Regions from separate parts of the Aceticella sp. 75b-Ac genome, predicted to be linked through region 3. Evidence: riboswitches for the same ligand, from Rfam matches in the RefSeq annotation. Region 3 holds a riboswitch; each other region holds the start of a gene.
The links. A riboswitch is a leader RNA that binds a small molecule or an ion and turns the genes downstream of it on or off. The one in region 3 is predicted to bind cobalamin.
Positions count from the first base shown of each region.

Region 1: another riboswitch for cobalamin. It lies ahead of AC0LWJ_RS01100 (stalk domain-containing protein); the one in region 3 lies ahead of AC0LWJ_RS09165 (DUF4430 domain-containing protein).
Region 2: another riboswitch for cobalamin. It lies ahead of AC0LWJ_RS04395 (cobyrinic acid a,c-diamide synthase CobB); the one in region 3 lies ahead of AC0LWJ_RS09165 (DUF4430 domain-containing protein).

Region 1 is NZ_CM190971.1:212,538-220,177, forward strand. It holds gene selB (selenocysteine-specific translation elongation factor) at 1-1,475, shown strand, start outside; cobalamin riboswitch at 1,557-1,733, shown strand; gene AC0LWJ_RS01100 (stalk domain-containing protein) at 1,852-3,252, shown strand; gene AC0LWJ_RS01105 (ABC transporter substrate-binding protein) at 3,331-4,464, shown strand; gene AC0LWJ_RS01110 (adenosylcobinamide amidohydrolase) at 4,486-5,577, shown strand; gene cobN (cobaltochelatase subunit CobN) at 5,593-7,640, shown strand, end outside.
Region 2 is NZ_CM190971.1:816,689-824,328, reverse strand. It holds gene AC0LWJ_RS04405 (pyridoxal phosphate-dependent aminotransferase) at 1-543, opposite strand, end outside; gene AC0LWJ_RS04400 (Lrp/AsnC family transcriptional regulator) at 540-1,016, opposite strand; cobalamin riboswitch at 1,218-1,388, shown strand; gene AC0LWJ_RS04395 (cobyrinic acid a,c-diamide synthase CobB) at 1,506-2,876, shown strand; gene AC0LWJ_RS04390 (cobyric acid synthase) at 2,873-4,393, shown strand; gene cbiB (adenosylcobinamide-phosphate synthase CbiB) at 4,393-5,352, shown strand; gene AC0LWJ_RS04380 (ECF transporter S component) at 5,349-5,843, shown strand; gene AC0LWJ_RS04375 (AIR synthase related protein) at 5,849-6,583, shown strand; gene cobD (threonine-phosphate decarboxylase CobD) at 6,640-7,640, shown strand, end outside.
Region 3 is NZ_CM190971.1:1,779,000-1,786,639, reverse strand. It holds gene AC0LWJ_RS09185 (molybdopterin molybdotransferase MoeA) at 1-466, shown strand, start outside; gene fdhF (formate dehydrogenase subunit alpha) at 502-2,511, opposite strand; partial or broken gene AC0LWJ_RS09175 (hypothetical protein) at 2,593-2,712, opposite strand; gene AC0LWJ_RS09170 (4Fe-4S dicluster domain-containing protein) at 2,760-3,320, opposite strand; cobalamin riboswitch at 3,803-3,989, shown strand; gene AC0LWJ_RS09165 (DUF4430 domain-containing protein) at 4,093-4,869, shown strand; gene AC0LWJ_RS09160 (energy-coupling factor transporter transmembrane component T) at 4,886-5,815, shown strand; gene AC0LWJ_RS09155 (ABC transporter ATP-binding protein) at 5,788-7,506, shown strand; gene AC0LWJ_RS09150 (ECF transporter S component family protein) at 7,503-7,640, shown strand, end outside.

The DNA of each region.
Region 1 (7,640 bases), 540 kb from region 3:
AAAAGGGGCTTTCTTATACTTTTTTAAAAGATGCTCCGGTAGCAGTAGTATCATCTCTGACAGGAGAAGGAATAAACCAATTAATTAAACTAATTGATGAAAAAGCTCAAAATTTTAAAAAAGAAATAGGGGAGGGCATATATAGACTCCCAATTGATAGAATTTTTTCTGTAGCAGGTTTTGGAACTGTTGTAACGGGTACATTAGTTTCAGGCATGATTAAAATCGGCGATAAGGTTATGATTTATCCTGATATGCTTGAAAGCAGGGTTAGAAATTTACAGGTACATGATAAGGATGTTAAGGAGGCCTATGCAGGGCAAAGAACTGCTATAAATCTCGCAAATATTAATACCGATAAATTAAAACGAGGCGATGTTATTGCACCGCCCGGCGCAATTGAACCATCAAATATAATCGATGTTAGGTTATCACTATTAAAATCTTCTAAAATAATAGAAAATCGGGACAGAATAAGGTTTTATACAGGTGCTTCCGAAACAATTGGAAGGATTATTCTTCTTGATAAAAGTGAATTAAAAGCCGGAGAAAATGCGTATGCGCAGATTTTGCTTGAAAATTATGTTTCAGTTTTAAATGGAGATTATTTTGTAATAAGAACATATTCACCAATGATAACAATAGGTGGTGGAATAATCCTTGTTTCAAACCCGTTAAAACACAAAAGATTTAAAAATGATGTTATAGAGGAATTGAAAAAAATTGAAAAATTTGGTATGGATTTTTTAATAGAAAAGAAAATTTCAAATTCTATTTTACCTGTGGCTTTCAGTGAAATTGAAAGAATAGCCGGGATTTCAAATCTTGAAAAAATTATAAATAGTAACCCATCAATTATCAAACTTAATAAAAACGGCATTATATATTTATATCATAAGGAAACCTTTAATAAGGTATGTGAAAATGCAAAAAATATTTTAGCACAGTACCATAAAAATAATCCTCTAAGAGAAGGCATGCCAAAAGAGGAATTTAAATCAAAGATTTTTAAAGATTTTAAAAGTAATTTAAACGAATTTATTGTAGAATTAATGGTAGAAGAAAAAATTATAAAAATCAAAGGACAATTTGTTTCCTTATGGGGTTATAATATAGTTCTAACACCTGAACAAGAAACCATTAAAAATGAAATTATGAAGGTATATGAAAATGCAGGATATAATGTGCCAAAACCAACAGAATTTCCGGATTATAAAAAGGTTGCTGCTGTATTTGAGTATTTGACAAATGAAGGTAGACTTATTAAAATAAATGAAGAAATATTTTTAACTGAAAATAATTTCTTGAAGGCAAAAGATATTTTGACAAATTATCTTAAAGAAAATAAAGAGATAACGCTTGCAATATATAGAGACTTATTAAAAACAAGCCGGAAATATGCAGTAGGTATTCTTGAATACTTTGATTCTATAAAACTTACAAAGAAAGTTGGTGATATAAGGATACTGTATTAAAAATAAAAATTTAATGGTACAAAATTGATAACTACTTGACAACACTGTAATTTATAGTTTAAAATTAATTAAAGGCAAAATTAAATAACAAGAGCTTCAGGTGCTTTTAAAGCTTGATAGGGAAAGCGGTGAAAATCCGCTGCAGCCCCTGCTACTGTAATGAAGGACGAAACCGTATTAATTCCACTGGGAAACCGGGAAGGAATGGGAGTAGGATGATATCAGAGCCAGGAGACCTGCCTGAATGCTAAACTGGCCTTCGGAGGGGAGGGAACGGTATATGAGGGAGATTTATGTTTTAAAACTCCGGTTATGACTGTAAAAGGCTGTAACCGGAGTTTGTTAACGTATTATGAAATTTATGGAGGAGTTAATAGTGAAAAAGAAGATTTGCTTTCTAATGATTTTTGTTTTGTTAATGTCATTGTTTCCTGCTTTTGGACTTGCAGATACAGCCAAGTCACAGGAGACACAGGTTTATCTAAACGGTATAAAGATAAATACAGGGGATGTTTCGCCATTTATAGAAAATGGCAGGACAATGGTGCCAGCAAGACTCTTTTCTGAGAATCTCGGTGCAGTTGTAAATTGGGATGATGCTGCACAAACTGTTACAATACAAGGTCAAGATGTCAGTATAAAATTAACCATTGGCAAAAATGAAGCTGTTGTAAATGGCAAAAATAAAACCCTTGATGTTGCACCTGTCGTTTTATCGGGCAGGACAATCGTTCCATTGAGATTTATTGTAGAAGCCTTCGGTGCAGACGTGAAGTGGGATGATACAGCATTTAAGGCAGTAGTGACTTGGAATGTTAAGATAAAAGATTCAACGGGGAATGATGTAACAGTACCTGCATCCGGTTTGAATAAAGTAGTTGTATTAAATACCAATATAGCTGAAGCAATGAGGATATTGCAGGTACCTGACGATTTTATAGTAGGTGTAAGTGATACGATTCAAAAGAAGCCTTATTTAGGTCTTAATAATAAAGTATCTGTTGGTTCTTGGATAAGTCCTGATCTGGAAAAAATAGCAGAGCTTAAGCCTCAGGCAGTTCTAACATATGGTAAATATCCTTCAGAAGATATAAGGAAAAAGATTGAAGCATTAGGAATAAAGGTTATTGGTATTGACTTTTATTATTTAGAAACATATGAGCAAGATTTAAAAAGAACTGCTTTACTTTTTAATCGTGGAGGAAAAGCTATTGAATTTTTGAATTGGAGAAATGAAATTTTGTCGAATATAGAAAATGGTTTAAAAAATATAGATGAAAAAGAAAAACCTAAAATAGCATGTTTGAGTTTAATGGGTGGTTTTAAAGAAGGAAAATATTCAACCTTTCCGCCAGGTTCTTCTTATGCTCAGGTATTAAAATTTGTAGGCGTAAATAACATAGCAGCCGATTTGAAATCTTCTTCAAGTATGCTGAATGTAAGTGGAGAATGGTTAATAGCAAAAAATCCGGAACATATTTTATTTGTGTATTGTGATAAATTAGGTTATACAACAAATGATAATTCTGCTGTTATGAAATTAGCAAATGATATTAAAAAAGATCCTGTTTTGAATAAAACAGATGCAGTTAAGAATAATCATATGTACTTTATAAATATCTCAAATTTAGGTAATTTTATTGAATCAGTTTATCTTGCTAAATGGTTTTATCCTGACCGCTTTAAGGATGTCAATCCCGATCAGGTTTTAAAGGAGTATTTTGAAAAATGGCTTGGTATACCCATGAAAGGCATATGGGCTTATCCGGAACCATAAAAGCATATCAACAGAAGATAAAGATATTTAATCAAAAACTTAAAATTTAATTTATGAAGAGAGGAGTTAAATGTTATAATGAAAAAAACTATTTCAATTATCATGTTGTTTACATTTTTGATAGGCTTATTTTTAACCGGCTGTAAAACACAGGAAAAGACACAAGAGAAAACGGCTTCGAAGTCTGCAATAACTGTTCAGTATGCAAAGGGTTTCAAGATTGAGAGTATATCTGACGGCATAAAAAAGGTTACTGACGGTGACGGAAGAGAAATGCTTCTTGTATCTTCAGGACAAAAGGCTCCTGATAAGTACAAGGATTTACCGGTTATTTATACACCAGTAAAAAAGGTTATTACAGCTTCAACAACACAGGCTGCACTTTTGCGTCCCTTAGGTGTCCTGAATACGGTAGTCGGTGTTACAACACCGGAAAATCAGTGGTATATCGATGAAATAAAACAAGGACTCAAGAATGGAAGCATTAAATATTTGGGTCAGAATTCGGCACCAAACTATGAAGAGATAACAAAGATTTCTCCAGACGTAGTCTTTTTGTATACTCAGTCAGGTATGGCAGGTACAGAGGATTTTCCTAAAAAGCTGAAAGAACTTGGAGTACCTTATGCCGTCGATAATGAATGGCTTGAGAACGATCCAATCGCTAGGCTTGAATGGATAAAGTTCCTTGCGGCTTTTTATAACAAAGATAAAGAAGCATCTGATTTCTTTAACAATGCTGTGAAAAAAATCAATGAAATAAAAGATAAGGTTCCAAAAGAAAATAAGCCGAAGGTAGCATGGGGTCAAATTTATAAAGGGATGGTTTATGTTCCGACAGGAGGTTCATATGTTGCAAAAATGATAGATATGGCTGGAGGAGATAATATTTTCAAAGATGTACAACCTACTAAAACAGGCAATGTTACCATGACTTTGGAAGAGTTTTATGCAAGAGCCAACAATGCGGATATATTAATCTATCCAGCTTCAACAGTTTACATGCCCTCAGTTTCCAAGTTGGTTGAGCAAGCTCCTGTTTTAAAAGATATAAAGCCTATAAAAGAGGGTAAGGTTTGGTGCCTTCAGCCTCAGTACTGGCAAGATTTAGACAAGACTGAACAGGTAATTGCTGATTTAGCGGCAATATTTCATCCTAAGGATTTTACCGGACATAAGTTGCAAGAGTTTGAAAAGCTTCCTGAAAAATAAAAATACAGGAGGGAATGGATTATGATGATATTTGAAACATCATGCGCCGATCAGGTTCATAACTATGCTAAAAGCATTGTAGTGGTATTTAAGGGTAACAGAAAGGTTTTAAGTACTTCATGTATAAATGGAGGATTTAGGGAGGACCTTACATCTATTTTTAACCATGATGGGAAATCAGGAGCAGGCATGGCATGTGTTTTGAGGGCTCCAACCTATGAAGAACACATGATGTTAATAGCGGAAGAGCTTGGTCTCGATAAGGAACATACAGCAGGTATGAGTACAGCAGCCTCAATGGAAAATGTATCAATTAAAGTTAAAAATTTCAATGAAGTTACAGTTACTGCTATTGTAACAGGAGGGGTAGAGGTTAACGGAGGAAGGGCAGGAGATCCTTCCTCCTATTATGAAAAAGACGGAGAAATTTGCAAAATAAACGGGACTATAAATATTATTCTTATAATAGACGCAAACCTTCCTGAATATACCATGGCGAGAGCTCTTATTACCTGTACTGAAGCTAAAACGGCGGCTCTTCAAGAACTAATGGCAGGAAGCAATTATTCTACTGGGATAGCAACAGGTTCAGGTACTGACAACGCTATTATTGTTTGCAATGCTGAATCGCCTGTTTTATTAAAAAATGCGGGTAAACATTCTAAACTTGGAGAATTAATAGGCGTTGTCGTAAAAGATGCGGTAAAGGAGGCTCTGTATAAGCAAACGGGACTTTCTCCTCAATACCAACATAGCATATTGAAACGTTTTAAACGATATGGCGTAAGCGAAGATAGTCTCTGGAATACGTACATGAAAAAAAATAACAAAGCAAAAACAGAAAAAGCCTTGTTTATACATAATCTTCAAATCCTTGAAAAAGAAAATAATCTTGTAACCTTAACATCTCTTTATATTCATTTACTGGACCAGATGGAATGGGGACTTCTAAATGAGGATGAAGCCATATGGGGAGCTTCTATAATTTTAGAAAAGCTTAAAAACATTCTTGATATAGAAGGAGTAGAGATAGAAAATAATGGAGGAAATTCTATGAAGAATATAATAAGGGCTTTTGAAGAGATTATAGCAGAAGCAACAGGCAAAAGATGAAAGGGAGGATTTTATATGGCGATAAAAATATTGTTTTATACTGCCATTGATACGGAATTATCAAACGTGAGTAGTGCTGTAAGAAATATTTATTCAAAATATGGTGATAGCGTTAATTTAGCTGCTAGAAGCAAAAGAGATGTTGATGACTTAAAAAAAGAAAAAGACCTCATAAATTTAGCCTTGGGTTCAGATATGATAATAATTCATCTAATGGGAGGGACTGATTCGCTACCTTCTGTTAATAAGATTTGTGAGATAGGTAGGGAAAAAGGAATAGAAATAGCGGTTTTACCTTCTTCGGGAGAAAACTATCAGGAACTCCTTAAAATGGGAACATTAAATCAAGAAGAATACTTCAAGGTTTATCATTACGTTAGTTATGGCGGTGCTTCAAATTTTGAGAATCTTTTTCTATGGATTTCCAATAGTATTTCAAATACCAGTTTTTCTGTTATAGAACCTAAACCTCTTCCATGGGAAGGAATATATCATCCTGATTATCGAGATGAAATTAAACCTGAAACTTTTATACAGGAAAAATTAAATGAGAAAAAGCCAGTCATAGGAATCCTTTTTTATCAAAGCTACTGGAATGCAGAAAATTTGGAATTTATGGATAATTTAATAAAAGAGATAGAAAATCAAGGTGGTGCAGTTATTCCTGTCTTTTTAACTGCATCAAAAAATGACGAGCTTGGCAGTAAAGGGATTGAATGGGTAATTGATAATTACTTTATGCAAAACGGTATAGCAGTTGTTGATGCTGTTATAAACACTCTTATGTTTTCACAGACTGTTGCCACACCGACATTTAGCAGGGTACCAGGGGGGAATTTTTATCAAAGGCTTGGCAAACCTATCATAAAGGCTATTCTTACCATGACACCTTATTCTGATTGGAAAAATAGTTTACAAGGATTCGGACCTCTGGATGTAGTTATGAGCATGGCGCTTCCTGAATTTGACGGTGATATTATTACTGTTCCTATTGCAACGAGAGAGGAGCTTGAAAGGGATCCTCTAACAGGAGCAGTTATGACCAAATATGTTCCGATAAAAGACAGAATAAAAAAGGTTGTTTCTCTTTCACTTAATTGGGCAAAGCTAAGTCATAAACCAAATTGCGATAAAAAAATCGCTATTATATTTCATAATTATCCGCCGAGAAATGACAGGATTGGATGTGCTTTTGGACTTGACTCACCTGTTAGTGTGCACAAATTACTTGTGGAGATGAAAAACGAGGGCTGTAAGGTAGAAGATATTCCCGAAAGCGGAAAGGCATTAATGGAGAGAATGTTATCAGGATTGACAAATGAAAGAGGGTGGCTGAGTTCAGAAGAGATGAATAAAAGGGCTATAGGGAAGGTGCATAATAAGGAATATGAAATGTGGTTTGATAATTTTCCTTTATTACCGCAACAACAATTGGAAAAAAGCTGGGGCAAACCACCCGGAGAGATTTTTTCCTGTGGTGAAAATATTTTGATTCCAGGTATACTATTAGGTAATGTTTTTATAGGGGTTCAGCCTACAAGAGGTTTCTTAGAGGACCCGGCAAGTATCTATCATAGTCCTGATTTGCCTCCACCGCATCATTATCTGGCGTATTACAGATGGATCAGGGATGTTTTTAAAGCCGATATTGTCTACCATATTGGAAAGCATGGTTCCTTGGAATGGCTTCCTGGCAAAGGGAACGGTCTTTCGGAAGAATGTTATCCGGATTTAATTCTTATGGACCTTCCCAACGTTTATCCTTACATTATAAACAATCCGGGAGAAGGAACACAGGCTAAACGCCGTTCTCATGCCTGCATCATTGACCACCTTATACCAGTTATGACCAGAGCTGACACTTATGAAGAAATGGCGGATGTCGAGGTGCTCATCAAAGAATATAATGAAGCTAAAAGCATGGATCCCGGGAAACTTACGATTTTACGCAGTCTGATATGGGAAAAAGTTGAGGTTTCAAAGCTTGATAGCGATTTAAAAATAACAAAAGAAGAAGCGGAAAAAGACTGGGAGGAATTTTTGGAAAAGATTCATTCTTATCT
Region 2 (7,640 bases), 960 kb from region 3:
CATTATTGCACCGGTTGGATTATTTGGATATGAAAGTATTAATGCTTTTGTTTTTTTTGTAATTTTTGATTTCAAATCATCCGGAGTAAGCTTAAAATTATTACGGGCATCTGTCGGAACAAATACAGGTATTCCCCTTGTTAAAGCTACACATGGTGCATATGAAACATAGCTTGGCTCTGGAATCAGAACCTCATCATCATTATTTAAAAGACACCTTACAGCAAGGTCAATTGCTTCACTGGCACCTACGGTAACCATTATTTCTTTTTCAGGGTTATAATCCAAGTTATAATGGCTTTTAAGAAAAGTTGAAATAGCAATTCTCAATTCTGGCAAACCAAGGTTTGATGTATATGTGGTACTGCCTCTATCAAGTGCATCTATACCTTCTTTTCGTATCAGCCAGGGTGTTGTGAAATCAGGTTCGCCTACACCAAGCGATATGATATCCTTTGAATTTGTCACAAGGTCAAAGAACCTTCTTATTCCGGAAGATGGTATTTTTTTTATGATGTCAGAGATATATTTTTCTGAATTCATGGTGTTACCACCAATCTTTTGTCTTTAGGTCCATCTGTAAAGAATACGCCGTTTTGTTTATATCTTTTTAAGATGAAATGAGTTGTTGTGCTTAAGACACCATCAATTGGCGCAAGCCTTTCTGCAACAAAAAGCGCAATCTCTTTCATTGTTTTTCCTTCCACTTCTACAGAAAGGTCATAACCTCCGGATATCAAGGAGACAGATTTGACTTCATCGTACTGACATATTCTTTCGGCTATTGCATTAAATCCATGCCCCTGCTGTGGAGTTATTCTGACATCGATCAGGGCATGAACAATTTCCTTATCTGTTTTTTCCCAATTGATTATGGCGGAATATTTTAAAATAATATTTTCTTCTTCTAAATTTTTTATTGTATTTTTTACAGTTTCTTCATCAAGACCTGTCATTGTAGCTATTTGCTCATCAGTCAACCTGCTGTTCTGGCATAGAAGTTCAAGAATATCCATTTCATTTGCCAAAAAAACCACCTCCTAAACATATATTTTATGCACATTATAATATAAATAACAATTTATTTCAATTAGTTAGAGTATATATTAAAATAATAATTTTTGAGGATAACTTAATTCATGCTATTAATAAAAAATATATGTTAAATAATTAATTATTGACTCATGTAGGAAATCGTTGTACAATATAAGTAATCTATTATAAGCAGCTTTTAAGGTCCGAAAGGGTAATAGGGAAGGCGGTGAAAGTCCGCCGCAGCCCCCGCTACTGTAAGCAATGATGACGCTCAAATAACCACTGGGAAACCGGGAAGGTAGAGCTTAAGATGATTTGCAAGCCAGGAGACCTGCCTTAAAGTTTGTAGTTCACCTTCGGAGGGAAGGATTGATATGTGTTATATCTATTGGCTTACCCCGAAGGTAGGTCTTAATTTTTGCAAATTTAAAATGATAAAATTTTTTAACAGGGAAGGAGCAAGTAAGGGATTGTTTAGAGCTTTTATGATTGCAGGTACACATTCGGGAGCAGGTAAAACCACAATAAGCCTTGGGCTTATGGGATATCTTTCAAAAAAATATAAGGTAGCTCCTTTTAAGATAGGACCGGATTATATAGACAGCACGTATCACAGATATGTTACTGGGAATTATTCCGGCAACCTTGATTTGTATATGCTTGGTGAAAAAAATTTAAAATCTCTTTTTGCTCATGATTCCAAGGAAGCAGATATTTCTATTATTGAGGGAGTAATGGGCTTGTATGATGGAATGGGTACAACATCGAAGGGAAGCAGTGCAGATGTTGCAAAAATCCTGAAAATACCGGTAATACTTGTAGTTGATGGTTCGTCTATGGCTGCAAGCATATCAGCAATAGTGCTTGGATATATGAAATATGATAGAGATGTGAATATCATTGGTGTTATTATAAATAAAATCAGGGCACAAAGGCATTTTGAACTTTTAAGGGAATGTATTGAACGTGACCTTGGAATTAAAGTGTTTGGATATCTGCCAAGGGATGTTGTACTTGATTTGCCTTCAAGACATCTTGGGCTTGTTCCTACATATGAGATGACAGGGCTCCAAGAGAAATTTGAAAGATTGTATCAATATATAGAGGAATATATTGATATTGATATGATACTTAAGGAGGTCGGACAGGGGGACAGGGTCTTGTCCGACAGGACAAGGTCCCTGTCCCCCTGTCCGACAAAAATTGCGTATGCATGTGATGAAGCATTCAATTTTTACTATATGGACGGGCTTAAGCTTTTTGAAGAATATGGTGCTAAGCTTATTCCATTTAGTCCGATACATGATAAAAATCTTCCGGAGGGGATTTCAGGTATATATATTGGCGGAGGATTTCCAGAAATGTTTGCAGAGGAGTTAAGCCAAAATATTCATATGATGGATTCAATTAAAAATGCCATTGATGATGGTATGCCGGTATATGCTGAATGCGGAGGCTTAATGTATCTTACAAACAGTATAAAAGACCTTGATGGTAATGTATTTCCAATGGTGGGAATATATGATGCAGATATAATGATGACAAAAGGACTTAAGCATTTTGGATATGTAGAAGCTGAGGTTATAATGGATAATGTATTGTTTAACAAAGGCAGTATTGTTAGAGGACATGAATTTCATCATTCGGAATTAAAAGGAAAATTGCAGAATGTTTCATATGTAGTTCATAAACCTGATAAAAATGACAAATGGAGTTGTGGATATGTTTATAAAAATTGTCTTGCGACATATGTCCATATAAATCTATATGCATATCCGGATGCCGTAAAAAGATTTGTTAATAAATGCTTTGAGTTTGAAGCAAGGGGGAAGTTAAAATGACGCTAAAGATTATGGTACAGGGTACTGCATCATCTGTTGGGAAAAGTCTATTGGTTACAGCACTATGCCGCATATTTAAACAGGACGGATATTCAGTTGCACCATTTAAATCTCAAAATATGGCTTTAAATTCCTTCATTACAGAAGAAGGTTTAGAGATGGGAAGAGCTCAGGTGGCACAGGCGGAGGCAGCAGGATTAAAACCGATGGTTCTTATGAACCCTGTATTACTCAAACCGAGTTCAGATAAAAATTGTCAGGTAATATTAAGAGGTAAGGTTCACAGTAATATGTCGGCACAGGAATATCAGAATTTCAAGCCGGAACTTCTTAATATGATAAAAGATGATTTTAAAGAACTAAGTAAGAACCATGATATTATTGTTATAGAAGGTGCAGGGAGTCCTGCGGAAATAAATCTGCGGGAAAGAGATGTTGTAAATATGGGAATGGCTGAGATTGTCAATGCACCGGTTATTCTTGTAGGAGATATAGATAGAGGAGGGGTTTTTGCATCTATTGCAGGTACACTTCTTTTGTTAAAGGAAGATGAAAAAAAACGTATTGAAGGGATAATAATCAATAAGTTCAGAGGAGATATTGAGATTTTAAAACCGGGTATTGTTATGCTTGAAGATATAATACACAAAAAGGTGCTGGGAGTTCTTCCATATACTGATATAAGAATTGATGAAGAGGATGGAGCTACTGAAAGATTTTATAAAAATGCTAATAATGGTTCTATTGATATAGCGGTTGTAAATCTTCCACATATATCTAATTTTACTGATTTTGATCCGTTTGAAAGAATTCCTGATGTGAAATTAAGGTATATAAATAAAGGCGATAGTATAGGGAAATGTGATGTCTTGATAATTCCGGGTACAAAAAATACCATTGGGGATTTAAAAGCTTTAAAGCAGTATGGGCTTTTTGATGAAATACAGGCATTAAGAAAGAAGGGCACATTTATTATAGGTATATGTGGTGGCTATCAGATGCTTGGCAAGACTATACTTGACCCATATATGATTGAGAGTTCTGTAAAAGAAACAGAAGGATTAGGATTACTTGACATTAAAACAGTTATAGAAAAAGAAAAAATGACAACACGCCTTAGAGCTAAAATAAAGGGTAATCTGCCGGAAATCATGAAACCTTTTGAAGGACTTGATATTAACGGATATGAAATTCACATGGGGGAAACGTCTATTCTAAGTGATAAGCCTTTCTGTACAATATATGAGAGAAATGGTGTAAAACAGGAAATAGAAGATGGGTGTGAAAGTAAAGATGGCAGGGTATTTGGAACATATATACATGGGATTTTTGAAAATAATAATTTTACTAAAGCATTTATAAATATGGTCAGAAAAGAGAAAGGGCTTTCAGCAATAGATGAAATTTTGGATTACAAGGCATATAAGGAAAGAGAATATGACGCTCTTGCTGATATAGTAAGGGAAAGTACAGATATTAAAAAGATATATGAAATAATGAAAGGATATCAGGACTGATGGAGGTAATAGCGGCATATATACTTGACGTAATAATTGGGGATCCGCAGGGATATCCACATCCTGTAAGGATTATTGGCAAACTGATTACATTCCTTTATAACAGGTTACAGAAATTTGCTGTTGATAGTAAAAAAGAGAAGATTGCAGGATTTTTTCTATGTGGATTTACCGTATGTATTTCATTTTTTACGGTTTTATTGGCTTTATATACGGCTGGATTAATAAATCCTATTTTGCGTATAGTTTTAAGTATAATATTGATATATACATGTTTTGCAACAAAGGACCTTCAGAGGGCGGGACTTGAGGTTTATAAGGAGCTTAAAACCGGAAATCTCGATAATGCAAGGAAAAAGCTTTCATTTATTGTAAGCCGTAATACAGAAAACCTTGATGTAGAAGGTGTTTCAAGAGGTGCTGTTGAAACTGTTGCTGAAAGTATTTCTGATGGAATAATTGCACCGATGTTTTATGCATTTATTGGCGGTGCACCTTTAGTTATAGCATATAAAGCAGCAAGTACCTTAGATTCAATGGTGGGATACAAAGAAGAAAAATATGCGAATATAGGATATGCATCAGCAAAACTTGATGATATACTAAATTTTATTCCTGCCAGAATAACAGGGATTTTGATTGTTATAGCTGCTTTTCTAACAGGATATGACTTTAAAGAAAGTTTCAGAATATTAATGAGAGACAGGCTAAAACATGAAAGCCCTAACAGTGCCCATGGAGAAGCGGCGGTAGCCGGAGCTTTGAATATCAAACTTGGAGGACTTAATTATTACTTTGGAAAACCTAAAATCAAACCGACAATAGGTGATGGCAAGTATAATATAACGCCGGAACATATCATGGGCAGCTTAAAGCTTATGTATGTATCATCAATTTTAGGACTTGTTGTATTTTTTATAGTTAAACAAATGATTTTTCGAGGAGGTTTATTAAGATGAATAGGGATAATAAGGTATCATTTAAAGATATAAAGACCTTAACACTTCTTGCGATGCTTATAGCATTAAGTGCTGTCGGAGCACTTATTAAGATATATAATACCGTTGCCTTTGATTCACTGCCCGGCTATTTTGCTGCATTATCTCTTGGGGGATGGTATGGGGCATTGGTAATCTACCTTGGACATATGCTTACAGCTGTAACATCCGGATTTCCTCTTGGATTGCCGATACATCTTTTGATTGCTGTTGAGATGGCGGTTTGTGCATGGCTGTTTAAATTTTTCTACAAAAAATTTAATAAATATATTGCGGTGCTTGTCGGAACAATTTTAAACGGACCTATTTCGATACTAACCATGGTTCCTATTTTTGGATGGGGATTTTTTGCAGGATGGGTATTGCCTCTTACAATTGCTTCATTCGTAAATATATTTTTGGCAGCATTGCTTTATGAAGTAATTGGTTCAAGGTTCTATAAATCGAGGTAATAAAGATGATCGAAAGATATAGAGATGTCATTATAATATATGAAGATAAAAATGCCTATGTCGTATCCTGTGACAGTACCGGTTCAATCGGTAATAAACCTAATGATAGAATAAAGGTTGATGAAGAAATAGTCGGCAGGTCATCAGTAAGGGTTGCATTATCTGAAGCTCTTTCCGTTGGAGCGAAACCTGTAATTATTTCAGATACCCTTTCAAATGAAATGAGTCCTACAGGTGAAAAAATTATAAAGGGTATAAAGGATGAACTTGATGAAAATGGGTTTTTTAATGTTTTGCTTACCGGAAGCACAGAGGAAAATTTTGAAACATCTATGACGGCTGTTGGTATTACAGTAGTGGCAAAAGCGAAGAAGGAAGATTTGAAGATAAAAAAAGTCTTAAGTGGCATGGATATTGCTTTGATGGGCTATCCACGTGTAGGTTTGGAGGTTCTTACATCAGATGATGTACTTACACTTAAAGATTATATGAGTATATGTGACTGCTGTGAGATTGTTGAAGCAGTACCTGTTGGTTCAAAAGGAATCAAATATGAATTAAAAGTTCTTGAAGAAATTACAGGGCTAAAAGTCAAAAATCAGTATCAAGAAAGCCTCGATGTATATAAATCAGGCGGACCATCAACATGTTGTATTGTTGTATATAAAAAGATAAATACCCATGATATTGCAAATTTACTTTATAATAAGCCATTTACATATATTGGGTTTTTCGAGTAAGGTTATATTAAGGTAATTTTGTTTATCCCTTAGTAGCGGAAGGAATGAAAATTAAAATGAAGATGTATGAGCACGGCGGAAATGTTTATGACTATAATATTGAGATGATTGATTTCAGCTCAAATATAAATCCCCTTGGTGTACCACCATGTGTGAAAAAAGTAATAGAAGATGTGGTTTTGACAAAATATCCTGATATAAAATATAGGGAGTTAAAAACATCTATATCAGAGTATATAGCTTATCCTCTCAAAAATATAATTGTCGGTAATGGTGCTGCCGAATTAATTCATCTTTTTGCACGTGCCAAACATATCAAAAAGCCTTTAATTCCATCCCCTGCTTTTGCAGAATATGAAAGGGCGGTAAAGCTGGAAGGCGGTGCACCTATATATTACAGAATTAAAGAGGAGGAAGGTTTTAAATTAAATGTTTCCGAAATGGCAGAGATGATTAATGAGGCAGATTCAATAATTTTAGGGAATCCCAATAACCCAACTGGACAGCCCATAAATCATGAAGAAATACGGTATCTTTTAAATAAAGCCTTAGAATTAAATATACCTGTCATGGTTGATGAGGCATTTATTGAATTTATCTATGACTACGAAAAATATGAAGTAATATCCTATGTAAAAGAATTTGATAATTTATTTGTTGTAAGGGCAGCTACAAAATTTTTTGGAATGCCGGGTTTAAGGCTTGGGTATGGAGTAGGTTCTTCTCGAATGATATTGAAAATGGAGGACTATAAAGAACCATGGACAGTAAATGCATTTGCGGATATGATTGGAAGGGAAATATTTAAAGATAAGGAATACATTAACGAAACGAGAAGGTATATAAATAATGAGATAAATTTTATGTTGAATGAATTAAAGAAAATAGATTATTTAAAAGTTTACGAAACAAATGTTAACTTTATATTATTGAAGCTTAAAAAGGGTAATGTTGATGTTTTGAAAGAAAGACTTATAAAGGAAGGTATATTAATTAGGGATGCATCAAATTTTAAATATCTTGACAAAAGGTATTTCAGGGTTGCTGTTAAGAAACA
Region 3 (7,640 bases):
ATCCGGCGGCAGTTCTGTAGGCACAAAGGATGTAACCGTCGATGTCATCAATTCTCTCGGTAAACCCGGAATCATAACGCATGGTCTATCTGTTAAACCCGGCAAGCCAACAATTATTGCAAAGGTTGGAGATAAGGCTATTTGGGGTATGCCGGGTCATCCTGTTTCAGCCCTTGTTATATTAAAACGCCTTGTATTGCCTTTCTTAGATATAATCTTAAAAAAAGAAAAACAGATGGTTTATAAGATAAAGGCTGTATGGGGACAAAATTATCCGTCAAATCATGGAAAAGAAGAATATGTTATGGTCAGTCTGACTCCTTCTAAAGAAATCCTTATAGCCAATCCATTGCTCGGAAAATCCGGACTTATATCTTTAATGTCTAAGGCTGATGGATTTGTAAAAATCCCTGCAAACAAAGAAGGACTGTTAAGCGGAGAAGAAGTAGAAATTGAGCTTTTATAAAGATTATCCTGCCTTTAAGGCAGGATAATCTTTATTTATCTGCAATGAATATATAATTTTTCTTTTTCAACCTGATATTTTTCTTTTTTCTCTTCCAAAATAGCTTGTGCCTCAGACGGAGTTATTTTTTCAATTTTTGCAGCTCCTACCTTGTATTCAGGTATGCCACAAATAGGATCACAAACCGTATTTGTAAGCTCATTACTGCAAGCCTCCCAGTAATGGAAGGTCATAAAGATTGTACCTTTTGGTACCCTTTCTGTTTTCCAAGCACGTGACGCTACATAACCACGCCTTGTGGATATCTTTATAAAATCTCCATCATTAATTCCAAGTCTTGCAGCATCTTGAGGATTAACCTCCACCTGTTCCTGAGGACCCATTTGATTCAAAATCGGAGATTTGCGTGTCATAGTACCTGTATGATAATGGTATACCCTCCTTCCGGTAGTTAAAACAAGCGGATATTCCTCATCAGGCAATTCAGCTATACTTCCTATAATAACCTTCCCATTCTCTTTAACTTCAAAATCCAGTCTTGTATCAGGATTCCCCGTATTAAACAATATTGAGTATATCTGTGCCTTGCCTGAAGGGGTTGAAAATTTTCCTCCTTTATAAAGGAAAGGTGTACCCGGATGATCCTCTGTCGGACAAGGCCATTGAAGCCCTCTATTATTATCCAACCGCTCATAACTCATGCCTCCGAATTTTTCCGGAACCAATCTGCGTATTTCATCCCATATCTCTTCAACATTATTATAACTCATCCCTGTATAACCCATTTTTTCAGCTAATTTACTGAATATCCACCAGTCAAGCTTTGCATTACCAGGCGGATCAACAGCTTTTCTGACACGCTGTACACGACGCTCGGTATTGGCAAAGGTACCATCTTTTTCTCCCCAGCAGGCGGCAGGAAGTACCACATCTGCCAATCGGGCGGTTTCCGTCAGAAAGATATCCTGTACTACCAAGAGGTCAAGATGTTCAAAAGCATGGCGCAGATGGTCTGAATCCGGGTCGCTCATAACAGGATTTTCTCCAAAGACATATAGCGCACGGACACGATTTTCAAATATCCCATATGGAACCTCTGTCACTTTAAGCCCGGGAGCCGACGGTAACTTGACACCCCATATCTTCTCAAAACGTGCACGGTTCTCCTCTACGTTGACCTTTAAATACCCCGGCAAGTCAGTAGGTAACGCACCCATGTCACAAGCTCCTTGAACATTGTTCTGACCTCTTAAAGGGTCTACACCGGTTCCGGGACGACCTATATTACCGGTGATTAACGCTAAGTTTGCACAATCAACTACATTCCCTGTTCCATGGCTGAACTGTGTGATACCCATTGTATACAGGATAACCGCAGCTCCTGCCTTTCCATATATACGTGCTGCCTTTACCAAATCTTTCTGAGGAATCTCTGTAAGCTTTTCAACATACTCCGGCGTGTATCCCTCCACCGCTTTAACCAGTTCTTCAAAACCTACGGTATGCTCCTTTATAAAATCTGTCTTAACAAGACCTTCCTTGATGATTACATTAATCATTCCATTTATAAGGGGTATATTATACCCACTGGGTACCCTTAACCAAATATCTGCTTTGTTAGCCATCTCCGTCATACGGGGGTCTGCCACAATAAGCTTAGCGCCCCGTTCCTTAGCCTTTAATACATGACTGGCTATCATTGGATGGCATTCAGCCGTGTTTGAACCGATTATAAAGATAACATCTGAATAAGCACTTATTTCAGGAATTGAATTCGTCATTGCCCCGCTGCCCAGTGTCATCGCCAGCCCGGCGACTGTAGCAGAGTGTCACAAGCGGGCACAATGGTCTACATTATTGGTACCCATCACCGCCCTTGTAAACTTTTGAGCCATATAATTGTCCTCATTGATGGACCTTGCTGAAGAAAAAAGTGCAAAGGCATCAGGTCCGGATTCCTGTTTGATTTGTTTAAGACGACCGGCAACATAATCCAGTGCCTCATCCCATGAAACCGGGACAAGGGTGCCATCTTTTTTAATCAAAGGAGATGTTAAACGGCGTGCATCATTGACATACTTGTATCCATAATATCCCTTTATGCACAATTCCCCTTTATTTATAGGATGAAGTTCGTCTCCTTCAATACCTGCTATCCTTCCATTTTCTACATTAATATAAAGTCCACAGCCGGTGCCACAATAAGGACATACAGTAAGCACTTTATTTGTTTCCTTCTGCTGCATAATAAACCCTCCTTCTTTAAATTATACTTACTATGGAAAAAAGGCTTCTATTCTTTTCCTTCATAAACAGAAACTAATCTTTCAACATTAGTAACCCTTTTATTTTTAATTACATTCCTTGTTTCTTCTTCTTTAACTAATTTCAAAGCCTTAGTCGGACAAAACTGTACGCAAGCCGGACCTTCTTCCCTGAAATAACACAGGTCACATTTTACAGCAACAATTTTCTGTTCCATAGTTTCTACCTCTTTATTATTCCCTTCTTTTACACACTGAAATGTTTCCTGTTCAGAGTCATATTGAGGTAAAAAGTCAATAGCTCCAAATGGACAGGCTAATAAGCAAGTCTTACATCCTATACAGGCTTTCTCATCTATTATTATAGCATCCCCCTCCTTTTTAATCGCTCCTACAGGACATACATTGGCACATGGAGCATCTTCACAGTGACGGCACTGTATAGGCATTGTACCTTCACTCGTATACGTAATGTAAAGACGCGGGTAAGGTTGCAACCCATTTTCTTTATGCACAAAAGCACATGCAACCATACATGTATAACAACCCAGACAATAGTTTGGATTAGCAATTACAAAACGGTTAGCCATTTTATCATCTTCCCTTCTTTATTTACAATGTATATATAATTCTTCTATTTCAACTTTTTACATTAATGTTAAAATATAAAACCTACAACCACAATAAGGACATACAGTAAGCACTTTATTTGTTTCCTTCTGCTGCATAATAAACCCTCCTTCTTTAAATTTGACTGTTTACAACAGAAACAAAACTGCCATTTCTTTTCTTGATATAAAGGAATTTTTAATTAATTAAAGGTTTACTTAAATTTTACATACATTTTTTGCATATTTGTTATAGCTTATACTTTATTTTTTATAACGTAATTTAGTGAACTTTACTTTGTATATTCGATAACTAAGAACTGTGCTGCTTTTATCTATTTTTATTATTATATAATATATGATTATGTTATGTCAATGAAATCATGAAAAACATTAGTATATTTAAAGATAATATCTTTCCTGTGACAGATTCTTGACATGCCCTGAAATTTTATATATAATCTATTCAAAGCACATGTTTATATATCACTAAAGTAAATACTACAGCAGGCAAAAGGGAAGCCGGTGTAAATCCGGCACGGTCGCGCCACTGTGAAGGGGAGTGACTCCACATAATGCCACTGGTAAAACCCGGGAAGGCGTGGAGAAACAATGAACCTTAGTCAGGAAACCTGAAACCTGTGATATCACAATGTTCCTTACGCAGGATGGGGAAATTGTCTTTGTTTGTGGTATGGAAGTTTTTAACTACCACCAATAGCCGGCTTTATTCAAATCCATCCTGTAAAATAACATGGGAAGGAGCTTGAATAAAGCCTTTATTAATATTTTAACTTGGGGTGATTTGATGAAACAAAAACTTACTTATCTTGCAATATTTTTGATTATCATTGCAACGGTTGCTGTACCTGCACTTTATATGAACAAGGTTTTTCATCCTCAACAGCAATATAAGCAATCAGAAGAAAGCAAGACAAATAACAATCTTAAAAATAATCAGGGTCAGTCTTCAGCAAATGCAAATCAAACGAATGATAACCAGAAAGCGTCTTCTTCAGAAAATAATTCTCAGCCTGCATCCAGTCCTTCAGAAACAAATGCCGATAACAAAACACAGACTGCTGCAAATGCAAATCAATCTGGCACAACCACAAATCAACAGGCTGATGCATCAACCAATGGTACAAATTCCAGCAATAATGCAACATCTGTAACCCCTGAAAATGGCTGCAGGGTATGGATTGCTGTTGTCGGAAAAAATGGCGAGTTTCTCTTTAAACCACAGCAGGTTATTGTAAAAGATAATAATAAATGGGGTACAACTGCCCTTGGTGCACTTGATGCCACAGGTCTTCCTTATGTCGGAAAGCCAACATGGCCTGATTTCATTGATTCCATTGCAGGTCAAGCCAACAGCGGTATGAGTGGATGGATGTACTCAGTAAATGGTGAGGTTCCAAATCATATGGCTGATAAACATCCGGTGAAAACAGGTGATAAAATTATATGGTGGTACAGCAAAAGTATGGACCAGCCGCCTCCTTCCTGGGATAGTCTGCTTCATAAATAGTAAAGGGGATACAAAAATGTTTGAGAAGTTATTTTATCAGGAAAAAGGACTTTTTTTGCAAACTTTTCATCCTGCTGCTGTTTTAATATATCTTTCGGTACTTCTTATATTAAGCCTTATATATGAAAATCCCCTTTATCTGTTATCAATGCTGATTTTACTTGCCATATTAATTATCAATGTGGATGGATTTGAGGCATGGAAGGGATTTTTAAAAGCCGGTGTTTTTTTAATGCTTATTATCATGATTATTAACCCCATTGTAATAAAAGCAGGCAATACAATCATTTGGCATGGTCCCAACCTTCCCTTTCTTGGCAAACTCGATATATCGATGGAGGCTTTGTATTTTGGAGTTGCTTCAAGCATAAGGCTTTTGGTTGTAATAAGCATATTTTGTCTGTATAACCTGATGATAAATCCGGACAAGGTTTTAAATCTTTTTTCCTTCGTTGCAGCAAAATCTATTTTAATGATTTCTCTATCAACAAGAATGTTTCCTACGATGGTCAGGGATTTGAAAAGAATTAAAGAGGTACAGGAATTACGTGGGGTTGATTTTGATGAAGGAAGTTTATGGAATAGAACTAAAAAATATTCTTATCTCTATAATATTATGCTTTTATCCTCCCTGCATGGTGCTATGGAGATTGCTGAATCTATGCAAGCAAGGGCTTATGGAAGTGGTAAACGTTCCGTATACAAACGAAGCATAATAAGACCCCGGGATATTATAATTATTATCGGCAGTTTCTTGGGGTTATTTTTTGCACTTTGGGGATTTCAATATGGGTATGGACAGTATACCTTTTATCCTGAAGCAGATTACCTTATTAAAAACAGCACAACACTGATTGTTTTATTAATAGTAATCTTTTATCTGTCTATACCGCTTATTTTAAAAGAGGGGTGGAAAAATTGTCGCTTTTTAAAGTCGAAAATTTAACATATTTTTATCCTGAATCAAATACACCTGCACTTGATAATATTAATCTTGAAATTGAAGAAGGGGATTTTATCCTTGTTATAGGCGGGTCGGGTTCAGGAAAATCTTCTCTTGTCAGGGTATTAAATGGGCTGATTCCTGATTTTTATGGAGGCAGAATCGGTGGCAAAGTCTTTTTTAAAGGTAATGACATCGGAAAAATGGATCGGAGAAAATTATGCAGAGAAATTGGAATGGTTTTCCAAGACCCGGAAAAACAGATTGTACAGACATATGCAGAGGCAGAAATCGCCTTTGGTCTTGAAAATCTTGGGCTATGTCCTGAAGAAATGCTTCGGCGGATTGCCGAAGTCGTCAGTTTTATGAATCTATCTCCAATTATGGACTCTTTTACAGCGAATCTTTCAGGCGGTCAAAAGCAAAAACTGGCAGTGGCTTCTGTCTTGGCAATGCAGCCACATGTTCTTATGCTTGACGAACCTACATCGCAACTGGATCCGGTTTCAGCTGAGGAAATTTTGAATCTGGTAAAACGGCTCAATGAAGAAATGGGTTTTACTATAATTATGATTGAGCAACGGTTGGAGCGTTGTTTCCATTTGGCAGATCGGGTTATTCTGCTGGAAAATGGAAAAATTGCTTGCGATGGAAAACCTCAGGAAGTATCTCATAAAATTATAAAAAAGAACCTGCCTTTTATACCTCCTGTGGCAAGATTTTTTGCAAGCTTAGATTTCCCTTCTGTCCCTATAACAGTAAAAGAAGGAAGAAAGCTTTTACATTCATTTTTTAATAAAGATACCTCTCCTGATATTAAGCAAGAAATTTTAACCTGTAAAAAAACTTGTTCAGAAAACTTAAAAGAACGGGAAAGCATAGTTTCTTTAAAAAATCTATGGTTTACCTATCCAGATGGACAGGAGGTATTAAAAAACGTAAGCCTGAATATAAAAGAGGGCGAATTTTTAGCCATCATGGGTGAAAATGGTGCTGGTAAATCAACTTTGCTGAAAGTCTTAACAGGACTCTTAAAACCTGATCGCGGATCTGTACAGATGTTTGGAAAGAACATTGACAAAAATAGCTTTAAAGAAATTCGGAAATTTACAGCATATTTGTCTCAAAATCCTAATGATTATCTTTTTCATGACACAATAGAAGAAGAACTTCTTTTTACAATGAAAAATTTTGACTTGAAGGATTTATCTATCATTGAGGAAATATTAGAAACCTTTCATTTGGTAAAATACCGAAGTAAAAATCCATGGGACTTAAGCAGTGGTGAACGACAAAGGGTCGCTTTAGCATCAGTTTTGGTTACAAAGCCAAGGCTTATCATTCTTGATGAGCCAACGAGGGGCATTGATTTAAGCCTAAAAAAAGAACTTGGCAACTTTTTGCATAATGAAACAAATAAGGGCACCACAGTTATAGTAGTAACACATGATGTAGAATTTGCCGCTGAATTTGCCGAAAGTATCGTAATGATGTTTGCCGGAAGGATTGTAAGCCATGGAAAAAAGCATGAGGTTATGGATACCTCTATATTCTATTCTTCACAAATAGGAAAAATATGCCGCGGTATATATGATGGTGTGCTTTCTTTTAAGGAAGCAAAGGATAAAATCTTTCCCCTCTTAGAACAGAGACTTTCGTCAGCAGAACAAAAAATGGAGGTAAACATACGATGAAAATAAACTGGGGTCTATATACAACCTTAATTGGTATTTTATCTGTTGCTATACTCATGTACGGTATGGAGAAAAAAGGCGAATTAAATGCACGTCAGGTATCTATTATTTCAGTACTGGCTGCTATTTGTGCA